DNA from 4 places in the Tolypothrix sp. PCC 7601 genome. Region 3 is predicted to be linked to each of the others. Evidence: riboswitches for the same ligand, from Rfam matches in the RefSeq annotation. Region 3 holds a riboswitch; each other region holds the start of a gene.
The links. A riboswitch is a leader RNA that binds a small molecule or an ion and turns the genes downstream of it on or off. The one in region 3 is predicted to bind cobalamin.
Positions count from the first base shown of each region.

Region 1: another riboswitch for cobalamin. It lies ahead of HG267_RS29965 (DUF1636 family protein); the one in region 3 lies ahead of HG267_RS13890 (energy-coupling factor ABC transporter permease).
Region 2: another riboswitch for cobalamin. It lies ahead of HG267_RS13305 (hypothetical protein); the one in region 3 lies ahead of HG267_RS13890 (energy-coupling factor ABC transporter permease).
Region 4: another riboswitch for cobalamin. It lies ahead of HG267_RS34745 (DUF1636 domain-containing protein); the one in region 3 lies ahead of HG267_RS13890 (energy-coupling factor ABC transporter permease).

Region 1 is NZ_CP064879.1:7,381,915-7,387,099, forward strand. Features, by position in the region: gene HG267_RS29960 (GAF domain-containing protein) at 1-1,532, shown strand, start outside; cobalamin riboswitch at 1,662-1,805, shown strand; gene HG267_RS29965 (DUF1636 family protein) at 2,099-2,509, shown strand; gene HG267_RS29970 (TonB-dependent receptor plug domain-containing protein) at 2,827-4,884, shown strand; gene HG267_RS29975 ((2Fe-2S) ferredoxin domain-containing protein) at 4,915-5,185, shown strand, end outside.
Region 2 is NZ_CP064879.1:3,168,613-3,173,797, forward strand. Features, by position in the region: gene HG267_RS13290 (hypothetical protein) at 1-148, opposite strand, end outside; gene cobW (cobalamin biosynthesis protein CobW) at 135-1,190, opposite strand; gene HG267_RS13300 (methyltransferase domain-containing protein) at 1,339-2,343, opposite strand; gene HG267_RS13305 (hypothetical protein) at 2,560-2,760, opposite strand; cobalamin riboswitch at 3,037-3,180, opposite strand; partial or broken gene HG267_RS13310 (hydrogenase accessory protein HypB) at 3,306-3,482, shown strand; gene HG267_RS13315 (chlorophyll a/b-binding protein) at 3,719-3,937, opposite strand; gene HG267_RS13320 (1,9-bis(guanidino)-5-aza-nonane synthase) at 4,240-5,185, opposite strand, start outside.
Region 3 is NZ_CP064879.1:3,315,106-3,320,290, forward strand. Features, by position in the region: gene HG267_RS13875 (hypothetical protein) at 1-524, shown strand, start outside; gene HG267_RS13880 (hypothetical protein) at 850-1,254, shown strand; gene HG267_RS13885 (DUF6464 family protein) at 1,506-1,835, shown strand; cobalamin riboswitch at 1,906-2,046, shown strand; gene HG267_RS13890 (energy-coupling factor ABC transporter permease) at 2,416-3,195, shown strand; gene HG267_RS13895 (energy-coupling factor ABC transporter substrate-binding protein) at 3,179-3,481, shown strand; gene cbiQ (cobalt ECF transporter T component CbiQ) at 3,478-4,290, shown strand; gene HG267_RS13905 (energy-coupling factor ABC transporter ATP-binding protein) at 4,265-5,101, shown strand.
Region 4 is NZ_CP064879.1:8,552,615-8,557,799, reverse strand. Features, by position in the region: gene HG267_RS34760 (SfnB family sulfur acquisition oxidoreductase) at 217-1,425, shown strand; gene HG267_RS34755 (cobalt-precorrin-6A reductase) at 1,704-2,450, opposite strand; gene HG267_RS34750 (hypothetical protein) at 2,531-2,674, opposite strand; gene HG267_RS34745 (DUF1636 domain-containing protein) at 2,664-3,077, opposite strand; cobalamin riboswitch at 3,098-3,274, opposite strand; gene HG267_RS34740 (hypothetical protein) at 3,583-4,077, opposite strand; gene HG267_RS34735 (pentapeptide repeat-containing protein) at 4,260-5,185, opposite strand, start outside.

The sequences.
Region 1 (5,185 bases), 4.1 Mb from region 3:
TTGCACCTCTGTTAAAGCAAGGTGAACTCTGGGGATTACTTTGCATTCATCAATGTGACGCACCTCGCAATTGGCAAACTTCAGAAATTGAATTTGTCAGTCAAATAGCCGAACAATTAGGAGTAGCCTTAAAACAAGATTCTTATTTAAAGCAGTTTCAAATGCAAGCAGTTCAGTTAGCAGAAGCTAAAGAACGAGAAAAAGCTATGGAAAGGCAAAAATTGCTAGCTGCAACTATTGATAAAATTCGGCAATCTCTCGATATTCAAACTATTTTTAAAACTACTACTCAAGCAGTTCTCGAGTTACTAGAAGTTGAGCGGATTGCTATCTACCGCTTTAACTCAGATTGGAGTGGTAAATTTGTAGCCGATTCTTTCAAGGATGGTTGGAAACCGATGACACAAGCCCAACCAATGATCATCGAAGACTTTGCTAGTACTGATGACGATAATGAACTTCCTCGTAACGAAACTTTTGTGCCGATTCGTCAAGGAGAAAAATTATGGGGATTATTAGTTGCTTATCAAAATTCCCAACCCCGTTATTGGAAAGATGAAGAAATTAATTTACTGGCGCAAGTAGGCGTGCAATTAGGGATTGCACTTCAACAAGGAGAATTACTTGAGCAAACCAAACGTCAAACTTTAGAATTAACTCAAGCTCTACAGGAATTAAAACAAACTCAATCGCGTTTAATTCAAGGCGAAAAAATGGCTGGTTTAGGGCAATTAATTGCTGGAGTTGCTCATGAAATAAACAATCCTGTAACTTTTATTTCTGGTAATCTTGTACATTTAAATGAGTATACTGACGAACTCTTGAAAGTTGTCAATCTTTATTGGCAACATGATTCATTATTTCCAGAGATTCAGAAACAAATTAATCGTAAAGAATTGGAATTTATCATCAAAGATTTACCCAAAACTATCGATTCAATGAAGATAGGCACCGACAGAATCGACCAGATTGTACTATCATTGCGAAACTTCTCGCGTACAGATGAAGGTGAATTGAAGTTAGTCGATATTCATGAAGGCTTAGATAGTACTTTGCTCATCTTAGGACATCGCTTCAAAAATCATAAAGAGCGCCCACCAATTTCTATTGTGAAAGAATATGGCATTTTACCTTTAGTTGAATGCTATCCCGCGCAAATCAATCAAGTGATAATGAATCTCTTGAGTAATAGCGTTGATGCTTTAGAAGAAAAATTTAAAAACATAAATAAGAGATATTTACATTCATCAATAGAGCCTCCAAATACTCCTTTAAATATTTGGATTAGTACGCAAACCTTAAATAGCCACATTGTCATTAAAATAGCTGATAATGGCTTAGGCATTCCCGAAGAAATCAGAACTCGTATTTTTGAACCATTTTTTACTACAAAAGAAGTAGGGAAAGGTACAGGCTTGGGGTTATCTATCAGCTATCAAATAGTAGTTGAAAAACATCATGGTCAGCTTAGATGTTCTTCCCAACCCGGACAAGGTACAGAATTTGTGATTGAAATTCCGATTAAACATTAACATCAGGATTAATGGATTGATAAACAAGGTATATAATTGACCTTTCTCAGTCTACGATTTTACTAATTTTGGTAAATTGTGGATTACTTTTAAGTAGCTGGCGCAATTTAGCTCATTGCTGTGGTATTATTCCTCCAGTATCAATTCGGTTCTAATGGGGAGCAGCCATCAGAGGTAACGGGGAAAGACTGGTGTAAATCCAGCACTGTCCCGCAGCTGTAATGAAGTTCTTGCTTCAAAGTCAGAATGCCCGCCGAAATTACCACCAACTCCCATCTGCGAGGTACAGATGAACTTTGCTAATACTCTTTTCATTAAGAAGTGTCACTTTCTCATAGTTGCAGATCCAAGCCACGCGATCGCAATTGCTATGAGATTGTAGACTTTTACCTACAAATATTCATACTGACACAAGGTTATAGATACAAGCCTGAAAACCCATTTGTATCCTAACCTTGGCCTTCGCATATTTACATGATATCTAGGCAGGTTTGCACCCATACTACACGCCAACCTGACAACTCTAGTGTGCATTTCTTGTCTTCATCAGCAATATTTCAAAATTAATGAACAACAAACAACATACTTTATTCGTCTGCACAACCTGCGCTAGTGTGTGGCAAGATGGCAAGCGGGTTGGTGAAAGTGGCGGACATCTGCTATTACAGCAACTGCAACAACTTGCACAAGATTGGGAATTGCAAAATCAATTCTCCATTCAAGGTGTTGAATGTATGAGTGCTTGCAGTCATGCTTGCGTTATCGCCTTCCAAGCACAAGAGAAACTCACCTATCTTTTTGGCAATTTAGCAGTCGATGATAATGCATCTGCTATTCTGCAATGTGCTATTCAATACTACACAAACCCCAATGGTTTACTACCTTGGTCAGAACGTCCAGAAGCTTTAAAAACAGGCATCTTAGCTAAAATACCACCCCTCAGTAAATGGGCAAAATTCCACCGTAATTGCTGTTAGGAAACTCCAAAAAATAAATTATTCCGTTCACTGTTGACTGTTAACCGTGAACCGTCAACAGTCAACAATAGCAATGGGATATTTTTTTAATTGGAAGTCCCTTAATCCAACACCAGTAGTAGGGGCAGGTGAAGCAATATCCCTGTTCATCATCGATACATATCTGTAAACCCGCCCCTAATCTCTTGTAAATTGCTGTCCAAAATGATAATAATAATCATTATCATATTTTCCTCCTGGCTGAGAGTTTTTGCAAAAAACCTCTCATCTTCACTCACGACCAATTTTTTTAGTTATACAGGTGGCTGAAATTACCAATGCGTAATCAACTTATCGCCAGATGGGGAACTCAACTTATCATCTCTAGCGTGACTATCACCACAGGGATGCTGTGGGAAAATTCCAGCATCATCGCCACAGAAATTGCACAAGCAGAAGAGAAAGAACCAGATATTGAACTGACAGTTATTGACAAACTCCTCAATGAACCTGTATTTTCCCCTTTTCGCCGCGAGGGAACAGTCAAAGATTCCACCCGTCCGGTGTATGTCATTACCGGCGAAGAAATGGAAGCGCAAGGTGCAAGAACTGTCAGAGAAGCACTGCGATTTCTTCCTGGTATTTTAGGTGACGGTACAGTTGGGACAGAAGTAAACGCTTTAAGTGGCCAATTTATTCGCGGTTCTAATACCGGACAAGTCTTAATCTTATTGGATGGTAGACCAATTAATAATTTAGGTGGTGGTGGTTTCGATTTATCAGAATTTACCACGAACAATATTGAAAGAGTCGAAGTCTTACCCGGAGGTGGTTCAACTCTTTATGGTTCAGATGCAATAGGTGGGGTAATTAATATTGTTACCCGTCGTCCTACAGAGCAAATTACCACAGACACCAAAGTTAATTTTGGTTCCTATGGATTGAACCAACAAAGTATTCAAAATAGTGGAAAATCCGGTGATATATCTTGGTTAGTTGGATATAGCCGGACTCAAGCACAAAATAATTATCGCTTTCGTATTCCTGAAGCTAACTTTGAGGGGACAAGAACGAATAATGACGCACTCTTTAATAACTTTAATGTCAAATTAGAAGCAAATTTAGGAAAACGTAACACCTTAACTCTCTCCACCTTATATTTAGGTAAAGAACAGGGAGTACCAGGAGGCGTACCCATTCCTGTACCTCAATTTGGACAGGGATTTTTTAACACTCTCACCGATAATAATCGTAAATACACAGACCAAGTTCTCACTGATTTAACCTGGAACTCCAAATTAGGTAGCGGCGATGATTCACTTTTAACAGCGAGAGTTTACGCTGATTTTCTCAACACTCGTTTTGATAATCGCAGTGGCGCAATTACATCCCAAAACCGCTTTGATACCAAACAAGATTCCTATGGTCTTCAAGTTACCCATAACTGGAACATTGCGAAGAATCAGACCTTAGTTTATGGCTTTGATTATCGGAATACCAATGTACGCAACACCACATTTAATTATGGAACAAATATTACCAGAGAAAATTATGATGATGCTATAGGTCAAGGGGCAATTTTTGGGAGATATGAAATTAACTTTTCTCCTAGTTTTAGTATGAATTTGGGAGTGCGGCAAGATTTTAGTAGTTTGGTCAATGGTTCGTTTACTTCGCCATCTGTAGGGGCAAAGTTAGCGGTATCAGATTCAACTACACTCCGAGCTAACTATATCAGAAACTTCCGCGCTCCAACCATAGCTAATTTATTTAATACTAATCCTACTAACATTGGTAATCCTGACCTCAAGCCAGAACAAGGAGATAGTTTTGATGTGGGGATTGACCAAAAGTTAGGGAATATTGGTTTGTTGAGGCTGACATTTTTTAGAAACCTTGTTTCTGATACAATTGCCTTCAAAAGTTTAATCCCACCTGTAAATGGTAATACAGGAACTTGGGAAAATATCGGGTTAGTAGAAACTACGGGAATTGAGGCTTCGTTAAATTTACAAATAGCGAGGAATGTTTATACTTTTGTTAATTATACGGCGAACGATCCGCGTATTTTAGCAAGTGCTAATCCGGCGGAAATTGATAAGGAGTTGCGGTTTGCAGGTGCAGATAAATTAAATTTGGGTGTGTCTTATGAAAATGCTAAAGGTTGGTATTTTGGTGTGTTGATGAATTCTTTAAATGGGTATCCTACTAATAATATTAATACGGAGTTTCTTTCGGGGTATACTACTTTTGATTTAAAGATGCGTGTACCTATTAGTGATAGTTTAATTTTAACTGGGAGTTTGGATAATCTGTTTGATCAGCGTTATCAGTTGTTTCCTGGTTATCCTGATGGGGGGAGGGTTTTTCAGGTTGGGTTGAGTTCTCGGTTTTAAAGAGTTTTTTCACGCAAAGGAGAGTTATAAATGAGTGAGTTTAATTGTTGGGTGACACCAGTTAATGAGGTAGTTAAGGAAGATTTAGCTACGGGGGGGTTTATTGAGTATGAATATTTTGATTGTGGGAGTGATGTTTTAGCATCGTTAGTTTATACTTTGTTTGAACAGAATTGGCAGCAGGTTGGGATTGCTCATATTGTTCAAGGTAGTGTTTTAGAATTGGAATTTAATGCACCACCAAAGCTTTGTATTCTCTATGATGGCTATTTGACGGTGGCTACTGAGGGATGGCATTTAC
Region 2 (5,185 bases), 150 kb from region 3:
GAATATCTACATCACATAAGACAACTCCCCGCCCAAATGACTGAAATCCTTTCCATGCTGTGTAACCGATTACCAATATATTGTTATGGATAAAGCTGTTTTGCCAGTAGCCAAAATTTCCTTGCCAAACACAATTAGATGGTCGCACCGACTTCCTCCCCCAACACCACTGACTCAATACGAACTCGATCCAGTTCTCGACCAATTAACACTAATCGCGTTTGACGGAGTTCGCTGTTTTGCCAAGGACGGTCGTAAAAGTAGTCAAATCGATTACCGACACCTTGTAATACTAAACGCATGGCTTTGTTCGGAACTGCTACAAATCCCTTAATTCGATAAATTTCTTGCTGTTGCACTAATGTTTGCAAACGTTTAACCAAAAAAGACGGCTCAAATGCTTGGTCTAATATTAGTTGCACTGCATTAATCCCGTCATCATGTTCGTGGTCTTCTTCAGTATCGTGGTGACTGGGACGACTATCTAAGTTATCTTCTACCGCAGCGTTAAAACCGAGTAATAAATTGCTACTGATTTTACCATCCTGGCAAGGAATGACTTTTACACCAGGAGGTAAGTTCTGCTTTAACCAATCCTGCACTCTCACTTGGGTTTGTTCGTCAACGCGATCGCTTTTAGTCAGCAACACCAAGTCAGCACAAGCTAGCTGATCTTCAAACAATTCCTCAATCGGTGTTTCGTGTTCTAGGCTAGAGTCGGCTTGTCGCTGGGCTAAGAGGGCTGCTAAATCGCCTACATATCGATCGCTGGCTAAGGCTTCGCAATCCACCACAGTGATTACGCCGTCCACTGTAGCACCTGTGCGAATCTCTGGCCAGCGAAATGCTTGCACCAATGGTTTTGGTAATGCTAGTCCAGAGGTTTCAATCAACATACAGTCTAGGCGATCGCGTCGCTTGAGTAATTCTTGCATTGCTGGTAAGAATTCCTCTTGCACTGTGCAGCACAAGCAACCGTTGGTGAGTTCCACAATATTACTGTTGGGGTCTTCTTCATCATCACAAACTCGGCAATCACGCAATAGTTCGCCATCAATGCCCATTTCCCCAAATTCATTTACCAAAACAGCAATCCGTCGTCCTTCGTTGTTTTGCAGTAAGTGACGAATTAACGTAGTTTTGCCTGCGCCGAGAAATCCTGTAATGACTGTGACGGGAATTTTGTGCATATAAATAAGTTGTTTGTTGATTAAAGGAGCGATTACAAAAAAGAAGTTTTACGCAGATATCATGTATTAGATAGATTTTGTGATGGGGTGATTGCTGAGAACTCACGCATTAGTCATCATGCGTAGACGCAGCCCACCGCAAGTATCGCTACCCAACTAAACTTGAGGGATTTTCCTGAACAAAGTTTCTATCCCTCAATTCTGTACGTGAATTTGCCCGCACAGCACGGAACATTCCAAATCGGCACAGTCCTGCACCAAAGGCTAAACGCATCAATAAAAACGTCGGCACTTCGCGCACAGATTTGATGAAACCAGACAGTCCAAAACGCAGAAATCCGCTTGGGCGAACCACTCCTTGCCAAATCGAATCTAACCAAGAAGGAAGGGTTGCTTGCGTCCAATCAGCCGTAATTACCTCTCCTTCCACTAATCCTGTAGCTGCCAACAGTTCGGAGAATCCCTCAATGCTAGAAAAAGCTGGATGAGACCACTGATCTAGCAGTTGTCGCATTACTGGTTTCTCCCAGAAATTTAGCGGCTTTTGGCGGTCATCCCTTTGATTCCAGTCAGCGACAACCAAAATTCCACCAGGCTTTAGCACCCGTATTAATTCTCTGGCAAAAACGGCTTTATCGGGCATGTGGGGGCCTGCTTCGATTGACCAAACTACATCAAAACTGGCATCTGGAAACGACAATGCCATTGCATCATCGACTGCAAACTGGGCGTTTAGTTCTTGGGGTGTTAACTCCTGGGCGCGTTTCACCTGCTGTGGGCTGATGGTAATTCCTGTGACAGCAAATCCATAATCTCGCGCTAAAATCCGGCTGCTACCCCCAATCCCACAGCCAACATCTAAGACGGTAGTACCAGGAGGTAATTTATCTAAACCACCCCATTTAACCATTTCGTGTACAAAGTCAGATTTAGCAGCCAAAAAATCCTTGCGTCTTGGTGGCGAACCGTAGTGACCGAGGTGAATGTGTTCGCCCCAGTAAAATTCTAGGATGCCGTCAAGCGTCCATTGGTCATAGGAATTAGCGACTGTGGCTGAGGATTGATACTTACGAGCCGTTACGAAATAAGCTGCAATTCCAATTAGTAAAACGATAAGAGAACCAATTACAAAATAAACTAATAAAGTTGACATTGTTGTGAAAGCTTTCTATGTAGCTAACAGTTGATAGACATTGATTTGTTTATGAAAACCCTCGCCCCTTGTGGGCGAAAGAATCCTTCTCTCACAAAGCGGGTATAAACCCCAACGCCAGTTCTCTCAAGTCGGGAAACCCGCCCACGAGACTGCCTCCCCCTTGTCAGTGGCTGTATTTAATTTTGAATTTTGAATTTTGAATTTTGAATTGATTCATGGTTCATCCCGAATTAGACGAGAGATCATCAGAGAAATCTTTCCATAGGTTGAACTTGCAATTTTTTGCCAACCTCGAATTATTTGCCTTAAATTTAGAAAGGGTTGCTGCTGATCTTCTCTAAAACCTGTTTGTTTGACAAAAGGATGAACAGCAGTAGGAATCTTCCCAGTCCGGTGAAGATAATATTTCGGCATGATGATTAACCGAGTCAGAATTTAACGAAAATACAGAGAAGTTATCGCTAGATATAACGATGGAAATTTTGTGCCATACCTCGTTGAAAATATTTCAGGTTTCAAAGTAAAAGAAATACCTGAATATTCACAAAAGTAATTACTAATTGAAATTTAATATTAATTACGTATTTCGTGGAAAGCCGCCATTTGTAGCGTTTTAATGTGCGGTGCTTTCAAAATATCAGATTTAGCGATCGCCATGTAATAAATCATCCGTGCCTCGCAGATGTACAAAATTTACAAGTCAACTTCGGCGGGCATTCTGACTCACAAGGTAAACCTTGATTACAGCTGCGGGACAGCGCCGGATTCGCACCGGACTTTCCCCGTTTCCTCTAGTGGCTGTTCCCCACTAGAACCGACTTATCGACCCATTGTACATCATAATCAGGAAAATAATACAAGATAGAGTTTTAGTTAACAGCCACTTTTATTTTAAGATTTCATGACATTAAAGAAGTCCTGGCTGTTATGACCAAGACTTCAAGTAAATTTATTCAATTGAAATTGATTTACTACCTCATGTGCAGTTTGACGTTCAGCGTTGCATAGAATATGCCCAGCAGGTTAATCCTCAAATTCAGGTTTTTCAAGTTTCAGCGTTAACTGGAACTGGGTTAGAGAGTTGGTATCAGTGGTTATCAGAAAAGGTTCAAAATAGTTCACAAGTATATTCATAAAGTGAGTTTAAATTTCAATCTAGACAATTCATTTAATAGATTTAAAATTTAGTGTCAAAACAGAGTGTGGGAATATCCAGATGAGGATAAACTAATAAAATTTTTACGCTCTATTCATGAGAGTTAATATCATTAATAGAGCGCAATATTTGAGCATATTTGTTTAAACTAAATTCTCTGAAAGATGAGGATTTTTGTGATTCTACAATCCAGTAATATAGAGCAGCATTACTTTTTTATTGGAAAAATCCCCAAAACAGTCCTCCAAGAAGCCCATCTTTATTAAGGATTTCAAACAGTGCAGTTGCAAAGAAACCAATCATCGCCAAGCGTCCGTTCCAAATCTCTGCACTTGGTTGGAAACCCCATCTCCAACGAGTACCAGCGTAATAGTAAGGCTCTTTAATTTCTGGAAGTAAATCCTGGCTTCCTTTTACTTCTTTGATTTCTTGCATAATTCGTCGCCTTTTTGATTTCGTGTTTGTACTTTATCTATGTCGCCTCCCATCTTAAAAAAACTTTATATAATCATCGTCTTCCTAACGATACAAAGAGTTACGTAAAAAAATCAAAGAATTTACACCAGAAAAACAAACAATTTCTACCATAAGTTGAACACTTATTTGTGTTATCTGACACAAGAGATAAATACAAACTTCATCTTGTTGCCAAGATGAAGGGTAACACAACAAGCTATAGCTAATATTCAAGTTATGTTTGTCATGGGACAGGGGGTAAATTTACCCCCTAAAAATCTCTACACAGTTGCTACCTTGGGTTGAGGTTTGGTGAACAACTCAGCTAAATGATGTGGTTGGCGATCGCGCCAATTACCTTTACCATAGGCATACCCCGCAATTAATGGTAAAGCCACAGTCGCCTCAGAAAAAACCATCTGTTCAGTAGCTTTATCTACCTTCCCCCAAGAATGAGCCTCTTTAAGAGTAGAACCAGATAAAGCACCATCGCGCTCATCAGCGACAGTGACTTGAATTGTATACTTGTGCATACTCGTTTCAAATCCCAGCAATTCCGCAGCTACCACCGTATCCTGAGCAAAGTTTTTCGGTACACCGCCACCAATCATTACCAAGCCAGTGTAATTAGAAGCTAGTTTACACTGGGTCAACTCCCGAAAGTCTCTCACTGAGTCAATCGTCACATGAGATTCTGGGGAATTCCATTGATGATGCACTAAACCAAACCCAGCCGAACAGTCACTAAAAGCAGGGACAAAAATTGGTACTTGGTGTTGATAAGCGGCTTGCACCACAGATTGACCATAGTTTCCCCGACGTTCCAAATAAGCCCCCATTTCCTGAATAAATTCTCGTGAAGAATAGGGACGTTTCTCTAACCCTTCGGCGATTTCGGCAATAGTCATATCACATACCCGCAGTTGATCCTCATCAATATAGGTGTCATATATGCGGTCTATGCGTTGCTGTCTTAGCACCTCATCATCAGCAAAGGGATCGCCGACATAATGACGATAACCCAACGCTTCAAAGAAATCTTGGTCAACAATGTTAGCTCCGGTAGAAACAATTGCATCTACCATATTGTGAGTAATTAAATCGTGGACTATTCCCTTCAGTCCAGCACTAAATAAAGACCCAGCTAAACACAGAATAATCGTGCATTCTTTATCTTGCAGCATTGCATCGTAAATTTTCGCTGCCCGCCCCAAATTTCGAGCTTGG
Region 3 (5,185 bases):
CATATTGTAGAAAAATACAACCTCAAACTCAAGAAGATATCAAAAAATTTTTTGAGGGGGTGCTTTTTTTCCCTTATGATAAAGAACTGCTATTACAAGCTTATTTATTCCTGAACCTGAGTAAATTATTTCCTTCTTGCTCAGAATTATTATTATTTGAAAAATCGCCCATTGCAGATTACACTGATTTAGGAAAATGTGATTTTGTCTATTTGACAAATCGCGGGAATCTATTTTTAATAGAAACTAAATTTATTGACACAGAAGCTACAGGTGCAACCGAACGAAAAAGAAGGAATAAGCATAGAAACAAGGTTTTTGACCAAGTTATTACCTTAAAAAGTCGATTTAGTGAATACTGGAATATTAGAAATGACCAATTAGAATGTGGCGTTTTTACAACCGATCCAGAAATAGATTGGCGTGGTAACGATGCCAATGTCATAACTAAATCTATAACTATAGACAATCTTGAAGAATGGCGAGTAAATTATAGCAAATACAATCAATTTGACAATCATTAATTTATTTGGCTGTGGATGTTATCAGTTTCAGTTATTAAAAATCTTTTTATTAACCCGATAAATTCAGAATATAACTTTACAAGGCAGCACCACATTTAATATTTGCCATTTAAAAAGCAAATCTTTAAACCTGATTCTTTAACTTGTTCCCCACACCAAATTTTGAATTTAAAATTCTCACCCTTGTAGTATTGGAACTACATTCTCAATTCAGGCTGACTCCACACAGTAATTTTTGTTTACAACTTCACCAAAACTAAAGTAGTATTTTTGTACTAATAACCTGTTAAAATGCCTTAACAGCTAGTTAGTCTTGTTAAAAAGTATGGAAGAATACAAAACAACACCTAACCTGGCGATTGTGCCATTTCCCACAAAAGCAGCAAAAACAGCGATCGCACCATTGCAATTGCCAAAAGACAATATAAGTGATGAGTGGGAGCGTTTATTATCCCAAGGGCAATGCATCAATCAAATGGCTGCACAGTTAGAAGCGATGATTTTAGAATTCAAAGCGATCGCCAGCAAATTGCAAGAAAAAAGCAAGCCGCATCAAAGCACTTGTCAGTATTTACCATTGGCTATCCCTTGGGTGAGACAACAGTCAGATGAGTCATTTATTCTCACAACCCGCAAAATCGATTTATTTCAAGCCGAAAAAGAAGCGCAACAGCTAGCGCAACAACTGCGCCAGCAAAGCCGTAGCAAAGAATTGCGATCGCAGTCATAAGTGCGTCCCGTACCCAATGCCCAATGCCCCATGCCCCATGCCCATCAACAAATCTTAAAGTTATGAAGGTGCAACTACAGCCCAACCAATAAACTGTAAAAGCTATGCTGATTAAAGTGGTACTCGATACCTCTAAATTAGAGGTCGCAGTGCCACTTGCTATTGTTAGTCAGGAAAAACTATCCTACTGGCAAGGCGCAAAGCTGAAACTGCCCTAAGATTTGCACTCACGAAAACGAGGTAAGGAAAAAGTGTTAAAAACTCTTTTGGTAATCGCCATTGGTTTCTTACCCTCCCTGTTCTCTTTATGGATCATCCGTAAAACTCATCTACGGACGAGGTTAAGGATGAGACAAGCCGCTATTAATGGCTCCAGGCTGAGAGCAAGACAAATTAGGCAGATTGAAGGCGATCGCTACTATTTAGAAGGCGTAGGTTATCTGGTTGGCGATATTAGCTGCAAATTTAATGCTCGATCCGGTCATATTCGCTGTGCTGTGAATCCCAATGGCCCATGTCAAGGATGTCGTCACTATGAACCTAGAGAATTAGCTGAGAATGAATCTAAAGAATATGCCTGAATATATAAGATTTCTAATTTTTAATTACGAATTACGAATTACGAATTATTAATGATTCCCTAATGATATACTTTGTCTTAATTTAATGGGTTCTGATGAATAGCACCCATCAGACGTAAGGGGGAAAGTTCGGTGTAAATCCGGCGCTGTCCCGCAGCTGTAATCTCTTATTGAGTAAGTCAGAATGCCCGCCTATTAGTTATTTTTGTGGAAACACATCTGCGAGGTACAGATGCGGTCTTATTTAGTATTTTGTCAAATGATTTATCCAGATCTGCCAACAAAGCGGCGGATATTGTTTGTTAAATACCAGAGTAGCGATCGCTCAACGAATTTTGATTGCCTACACTGTATTACTTAACAACTATGGATTTATTTAAAAAATTGAGCCAGCTTTTATCAGTAGCTAAATACCAAAAGTATCAAGATGCCTATAGCTGTGTAGCCAGTATAACTATGTGGCAATTTTGACTAATGTAAAGTTGTACTGCTACCAACTAGATTTATGTGGCATAAATCTAGTTGCTCTAGCTAATTAGTAAGAATTTGGATACTATTTGAACTCTGCTGAAACATCAAAATGAGAAAAAATCGCGTTAAGCTACATTTAGTTTTATTAGCATTAGGCAGCTTGTACTTTATAGTAGGCTTACCCAAACCTGCCTATGCGATGCACATTATGGAAGGCTTTTTACCAGTGCAGTGGGCAATTTTTTGGTGGGTAGTCGCCTTACCGTTTTTTGTTTTAGGATTGCGATCGCTAACTCGGATTACGCAAGCTAACCCGCAGCTGAAATTACTCTTGGGGTTAGCAGGTGCTTTTACATTCGTGTTATCAGCTTTAAAACTGCCTTCTGTTACAGGTAGCTGTTCCCATCCTACAGGCACAGGCTTAGGAGCAGTCTTATTTGGCCCCTTAGCCATGTCAGTTTTAGGTAGCTTGGTGCTGCTATTTCAAGCTTTGTTACTTGCACATGGCGGTTTGACAACATTGGGAGCAAATGCTTTTTCAATGGCGATCGCGGGGCCATTTGCAGCTTACTGGGTATATCAACTGACGATGCGGCTAACTGGTAAACAAAGAATCGCCATATTTTTAGCAGCCGCTTTAGCAGACTTACTCACTTACATTATTACTTCTTTCCAGTTAGCTCTAGCTTTTCCTGCACCTGTGGGTGGCTTTATTGCTTCATTTACCAAATTTGCAGGAATTTTTGCGATTACTCAAGTACCCTTGGCAATTAGTGAGGGTTTGCTGACAGTCCTAGTGTGGAACTGGCTACAATCATACAATCCTCAAGAATTAGAATTATTGAAATTAATTAAACAGGAACCCCAAACTAATGAAACAGTCTCATAAGGGATGGCATAACTGGTTATTGGTGCTTGCAGTTATTGGTTTAGCAATTGCGCCGTTAATATTAGCACGCGATGCCGAATTCGGTGGTTCCGATGGCGAAGCTCAAAAGGCCATTAGTCAAGTAAAACCAGGATATGAACCTTGGTTTCAACCCTTATTTCAACCACCTAGCAAAGAGATAGAAAGTTTATTATTTGCATCCCAAGCAGCTTTAGGTGCGGGAGTTATTGGTTACGCTATTGGCTTATATAGAGGACGTTCGCAACAGCAAAGAGATCAAGAATGACGCTGCAACTAGACAGTTTAGCCTACACCAACCGACTCAGACATATACCACCAGAACATAAAATAATTTTTGCGATCGCTACTCTTGTTATCTCCCTTTTTACCCATCCATTAGGCCAAATTCTCATTGCTTTGTGGATGGGTATTTGGATAGTTATCTACGCTAAAATTCCTGGTGGTATTTACTTAAAATTATTAATAGTTGCCAGTTTTTTTTGGTTAACCAGTTTACCAGCACTGATACTCAATAGCATCTCTATTGCAGATTTAGCTAGTGTATTACCAGATTCATGGTCAGGATTAACATTTGGACAATATTATATCTACATTAGCCGCAGTGGTAGCGAACAGGCATTAGCAATTTTTACCAGAGCATTAGCTTCTATTTCTTGCCTATATTTCTTAATGTTAACTGTTCCTTTCACAGAAATATTACAAACTTTGCGCCGCATTGGATGTCCTGTGCTTTTGACAGAACTTTTGTTGCTGATGTATCGGTTTATTTTTATTCTGTTGAGAACATCTCATGAGTTGTGGACTGCTCAACAATCTCGTGATGGCTACCGTACTTGGCGCATTAGTATGAAAAGTTTAGCATTACTGATTGGGCAGTTATTACAACGAACTCTACAACAATATAATCAATTCTCTTTAGGATTAGAAACACGCGGTTTTCAAGATGAATTCCGAGTATGGCATCCTCATCGCTATCGTCCACAACCGCGATATATCATAGAAGCAATTTTTGGCTGTGCATTATTAATCGCATTACAATTGTCTCAAGATGCAGGAATATTTACTCGAATTTGAGCAAGTATATTATAAATATTCAGGCTCACAGCAATCGGCTCTCAATGGTTTAACTCTGAGAGTACCTAAACACAAAAAATGTGCATTAATTGGTCAAAACGGTTGTGGTAAGACTACCCTATTTTTATTAGCTAATGGTTTATATAAACCCAACTCGGGAAATGTACGGTGGCGAGGTGAAGCCTTTAATTATAACCGTCATTATCTCAGTAATTTAAGGCAAAAAGTCGGCTTAATATTTCAAGATCCAGAGCAACAATTAGTAGCGGCTACTGTGGAAGAAGATATTTCCTATGGTTTATGTAATTTAGGTTTGCCGACATCAGAAATTCAATTAAGAGTTGAGCAAGCCTTAGTTGAATTTGGGCTAACATCTTTAGCAGAGAAACCAGTGCATCATCTCAGTTTAGGTCAAAAAAGGCGAGTTTCCATAGCAGATGTTATGGTGCTGCAACCAGAACTATTAGTATTAGATGAGCCAACTGCATATCTAGATGTTAAGCATACTCGCAATCTAATGGCAACGTTGAAAAAAATTCATCAAGCCGGAACTACTTTATTAATGGCAACCCACGATTTAGATTTAGTTTATCGGTGGGCAGATTGGGTTTTTGTGATGGATAAAGGACGGCTAGTATTAGAAGGTAAACCCCAAGATGTATTTATGCAACGTGAACTCTTAGAAGAATTAGAGTTAGGTTTGCCATTAATATATGAAATGTTATTTGATGGTTTATCGCCTGAAGAATCAGCAGTTATTCAACGGATACAAAAAAGGATTTGGGAAAGAAATGAATTAGATAATGGGTAATGGTAATTGGTAATTGGTAATTGGTAATTGTTGATATTCATTTGATATTCATGTCAGGCTCCCTTTAGTTAATTATGACAGTGA
Region 4 (5,185 bases), 3.8 Mb from region 3:
ACCCTACGCAGATATAGCAGGGGACAGGTGACAGGGTGAAAAGCCTTGTGCTGTCTAATTTTTATGATTTATCGATGTCCTAACCAACTTGACTACGGCTATATCACGATTTTTAAGTAACCAAATCATCTTCATAATTGCCCAAATTTCCGAGCAAATTAAATTTGGGACAACTCTGCGTTTAAACACGATAAATCAGAATCAAGGAGTTTTATCATGACATCACTAATTAATACAGAACAGAAGGCGCATATTATTCGTGATGACAAGGAAGCGATCGCGATCGCCCATGAATTAGCAGCTGAGTTTGCCAAGGGCGACTCAGAACGCGACCAAACTCGGCGTTTACCTGCCGAAGAAGTGCAGAAGTTCTCGCAAAGCGGATTATGGGGAATTACAGTCCCGAAAGAATATGGCGGTGCTTTTGTCTCAAACGTCACCTTAGCAGAAGTAATTAAAATCATCTCCGAAGCCGATTCTAGCCTCGGACAAATTCCCCAAAATCACCTCTACATGGTGGAAGCAGTCAGGTTGGATGGTACGGATGATCAAAAGAAATTCTTCTTTGATTTAGTATTACAAGGCAAACGCTTTGGTAACGCCTTCTCGGAAATTGGCACCAAGTCTGTCACCGATGTGCAAACCAAATTAACACCAGATGCTTCTGACTACGTACTCAACGGACGCAAATACTACTCGGCTGGCGCATTACTAGCCCATTGGGTTCCTGTGATTGCCAGCAACCCGGATGGTAAAACAGTAGTAGCATTTGTGGAGAGAGATGCCGAAGGACTGACTCTACTCGATGACTGGACAAGCTTTGGACAGCGTACCACAGCTAGCGGTACTACCATTATTGAAAATGTCAAAGTCAAGGCAGAACACGTCATACCGCACTATTTAGCCTTTGAGAGAGCAACACCAATGGGTGCGATCGCTCAAATCATCCAAGCCGCAGTAGACGTGGGAATTGCCAAAGCCGCAGTCCGTGACACCATTCACTTTGTCCGTAACCATACCCGTCCTTGGGTTGATAGTAATTTAGAAAAAGGCTACGAAGACCCCCTGACACTATACGAATTTGGTAACGTGCAGATTCAAGTCCACGCTGCTGAAGCTTTGCTGCGTCGTGCAGGCGAATTTCTGGATATCGCCAACGAGTCAGGCTTAGAAGAACCCAAAGTAGTTGAAGCCTCAATTGCAGTTGCAGAAGTCAAAGCCTTAGCCACCGAAGCCGCAATCCTAGCTACCAACAAGTTATTTGAACTAGCAGGTACTAAATCCACATTAGAGGAATTCAACTACAATCGCCACTGGCGAAATGCCCGCGCTCACACACTCCATGATCCCGTCCGTTGGAAATACTACGCTGTTGGTAACTACTTCCTCAATGGTGTCTATCCCCCGCGCCATCCTTGGCTGTAATTATCCCATTCTCTATTGGGGTGAAGCATTCAGAGGGAATTTTTACAGAATGTTTTGCCCTAATATCCTGCTTTTTTCACTCTCCGGGAGGGTAATCCCTAGAAGCCTCATCAGGTAATCCATACAAGCTATCCTAATAGTGTTGTATTTGTTATTAGAAAAAATCTTGTTAACCCTTGGTAGATAAAAGCTCGCATAATTCAGAAATGGCAAATGTTTTCGGAGAGTGACAGCACAGGGATAGAACGGATTTGTAGAAGCTCATCTTTTTCTAAACGTTACAAATTACTCAACAACCAAGCCACAACATCTTCTACATTACTTACTTGCTCACCTGGCGGTATAGCTGGACGCTTTACCATCACAACTTCGATACCAAGTTCTCGCGCCGCAATAATTTTGGCATAAGTAGCATCACCACCACTATTTTTGCTAACGATGGTATCTATTTTGTGGTGAATGAGAATTTCTCGTTCATTATCTAAAGCAAAAGGGCCGCGATCGCACAATACCAAACCCGGCGGAGTTAAAGCATCAGGGCTAGGCGGATCAATTACCCGCATCAAAAACCAAATCCCTTCTAGATGTGCAAAGGCGCTGAGTTCTTGTCTACCAACAGTCAAAAATACTCGTTGTGCTTGATTAGAAAGTGCTGCGGCTGCATCAGTAATGCTATCAACTTCAATCCAGCGATCGCCATTTACCTTTTCCCAAGCAGGACGATTGAACAGCAACCTAGGGATACCAACCTCAGCAGTAGCCGCCGCCGCATTCCAAGAAATTTGGCTAGCAAAAGGATGGGTAGCATCAATGACAAAATCAATACTCATCTCTTGCAAATAGCTAACCAAACCCGCCACACCACCAAACCCACCAATTCGCACATTTCCAGACGGAATCGACGGTTGACGAGTACGACCAGCCAAAGATGCGATCGCCTCAACTCCTGGGATAGTAGCAACTCTTACAGCTATTTCCGCCGCATCTCCCGTCCCACCTAAAATTAAAACTTTGGCATTTGGCATTTGTCATTTGGCATTTGTCATTTGTCATTTATCATTTGTCATTTGTCATTTGTCATTTGTCATTTGTCATTTGTCATTTGTCATTTGTCATTTGGTAATGGGTAATTGGGTGTTTGGTGTTTGGTGTTTGGTGTTTGGTGTTTGGTATTGTCTCCCTCATCTCCCTCATCCCCCTCATCCCCCTCATCTCCCTTTCCCCAGTCCCCAATCTCCTCATCTCCCAATGGGGGGAATCTTCGCCAAAATCCCCTTTTTCAAGGCTGCTGGGCGTTCTGACCAGGGCAGTAAACCATCAGGCTTGCTGTAGTATTGACTAGCGCATTCCAGCACCGCAGATGCACAATCATCCACTGCCAAATCACCAAACAGATATGTAGTTTTACCTTGTGCAGCAAAGGCGACAACGCAGGAACGGTTACAAGCACTCATGCATTCCACTTGCTGAATGGGAAACTTATCTCGCAACTCCCAATCTTGTGCTAGAAATTCTAGTTTTTGTAATAGTTTTTCCCCACCACTCTCGCCTACACGCTTTCCTTCTTGCCAAACACTGGCACAGGTTTTGCAAACAAATAGAGTATGGGAAGATTCACCCAAATTACTCGCAGAAATATTCACAGCAGTCATCTGTACCTCGCAGATGTGAGAACAAAACAATCAACTTTGGTGGGCGTTCTGACTTACACAATTGAGAAATTGCGACTACAAAATCTTGCACATCTCAAATTGCTTCACAGTTGCGGGACAGTGCCGGATTTACACCGAACTTTCCCCGTTACCTCTGATGACTGATCCCCATCAGAACCAAGTGACCTGTTCGATCATACACAACTCTGCGCCCCTGTGTGTTCACTCTTTGAAAGTGCTGAGTTCTACAAAAATAAAAGACTAGTTACTCAACAAAAAACAGAACAATAATTTTGGAGGGGGTTTGGGGGACGCAACCGTCACCCAATCGGGGGTTTGGGGGAGAATCCCCCAATTCTGCTGGCTTGTTTAACAAGTATTAATCGCTAATGATCTTAACCCAAGCGTATTGAACCATACTGTTCATAGAGACTGTGTTGAACAACATAAAAAAATCCCACGCCTACAAGACTTGGGAATTTAGCTTTTATATTCAATTCAGTCATTAAAATCTTAAACCTACACCACCTTGCAAAGAAAAAGCAGTACCACCACCATTGCGGTAGGCATCAAAAGCGATAATCGCGTTACCAAAAAGTACAGTGTTGCTATTAGGAACTGTGTAATCAATTCCTGGTTGCAAAGCAAAACTAATCTTATTCCCCACTGGAGAAGGATCGTCACCACTAGCTAACGCCAATCCTGCACCCAAGTAGGCATCAGTTTGCCAGTTGATAGGGACATCGTAAGAAACCGTAGGCACAATTGCTGTACCATGACCAATCAAAGCTTGGGCACGAAAAGAAATCGGTGATTCTAAAAGCTTATAACGAAAAGCCACCACCCCACCAATTTGCGCCCCATCACTTAATCCTACAGAAGGGCCCACACCAACATAACTACCATAAGCAACTTGAGCTTGTGCTGGTTGACTGCTTGTAGCCATATTCAACAGCGAACTAGCGCCCAGAACTACAACCAAAGACCGGAGATGCTTCATTGCCCGTTTCCTCACACCATTTAAAATTTTAATGGCTCCTTTTAATACCTATGTTATCGCTGATGTTGGGCATTGGGCATAGGGCATGGGGCATTGGGCATTGGGTAATGGGTAATTGGTAATTGGGATTTGTTATTTTTTTGTCTCCCTCATCCCCAATACCCAGTCACCAGTCCCCAACCCTACGGACAACGCGGATGAATCCCGCCTTGGGTGCAAATGTAAGCAAGCTGTTTGGAATCTAAGTTTTTGGCTTGAGAAAAATCAACTCCTTGCACTACAGCAGAAACGGAACCTTTAGATGGTGTTTGGACAAATTCATCTGCTGGGTCTTGTTTGCTGGGTGAAAGAACTGCATTCTTAAAATCAGCACCAGCAACGTTTGCACCCCGTAAATCAACAAGGCTCAAATCAGCATTTTGCAAGTTGGCGTTTTCCATTTGAGCAGAACGCAACACTGCACCAGTCATCCGAGTAGCACTTAAATTCGCATTGCTGAGATTGACACGTTCTAAATCAGCGCCAGATAAATCTGAGCCTTGCCAATCGGTTTTGGTTAAGTTGGCATAGGATAACTGAGTGCCTATAGCTACTACACGACCTAAACGAGCAGCATATAAATCAGCTTCGTTGAGTTTGGCATCGCCTAAATCTGCCCCTGTTAAGCTAGCATTTTCTAATACTGCGCCACGCAAATCGGCTCCCACTAGCTGGGCGCTGCTGAGATTAGCATTAATTAAACGGGCATCAGATAAGTTGGCTCGGTTGAGAGTGGCGCGGCTCAAATCGCTACGGTTCAACATTACACGGCTGAGATTAGCATCGGTGAGATTGGCTTGCTTCATCTGCACCTGAGTTAAATCAGCGATGACATCGTCGTAGGTGTCCCAGCGTCCATCTTCACCAACACTGCGAAAACGACTGCCTTTAAAGCTAGCTTGATTGAGATTGGCAGATTTGAATTTAATTCCAGATAAATCAACGTTGTCTAAGACTAAGTTGAACGAGGAATTTTCTCCAGAACCGACGACACCTAATTGGCTGCGACTCAAATCAATGCCGTTGCTTTGACCACTGTAAACAGCGAGAATTTTGTTGATGGCTTTTT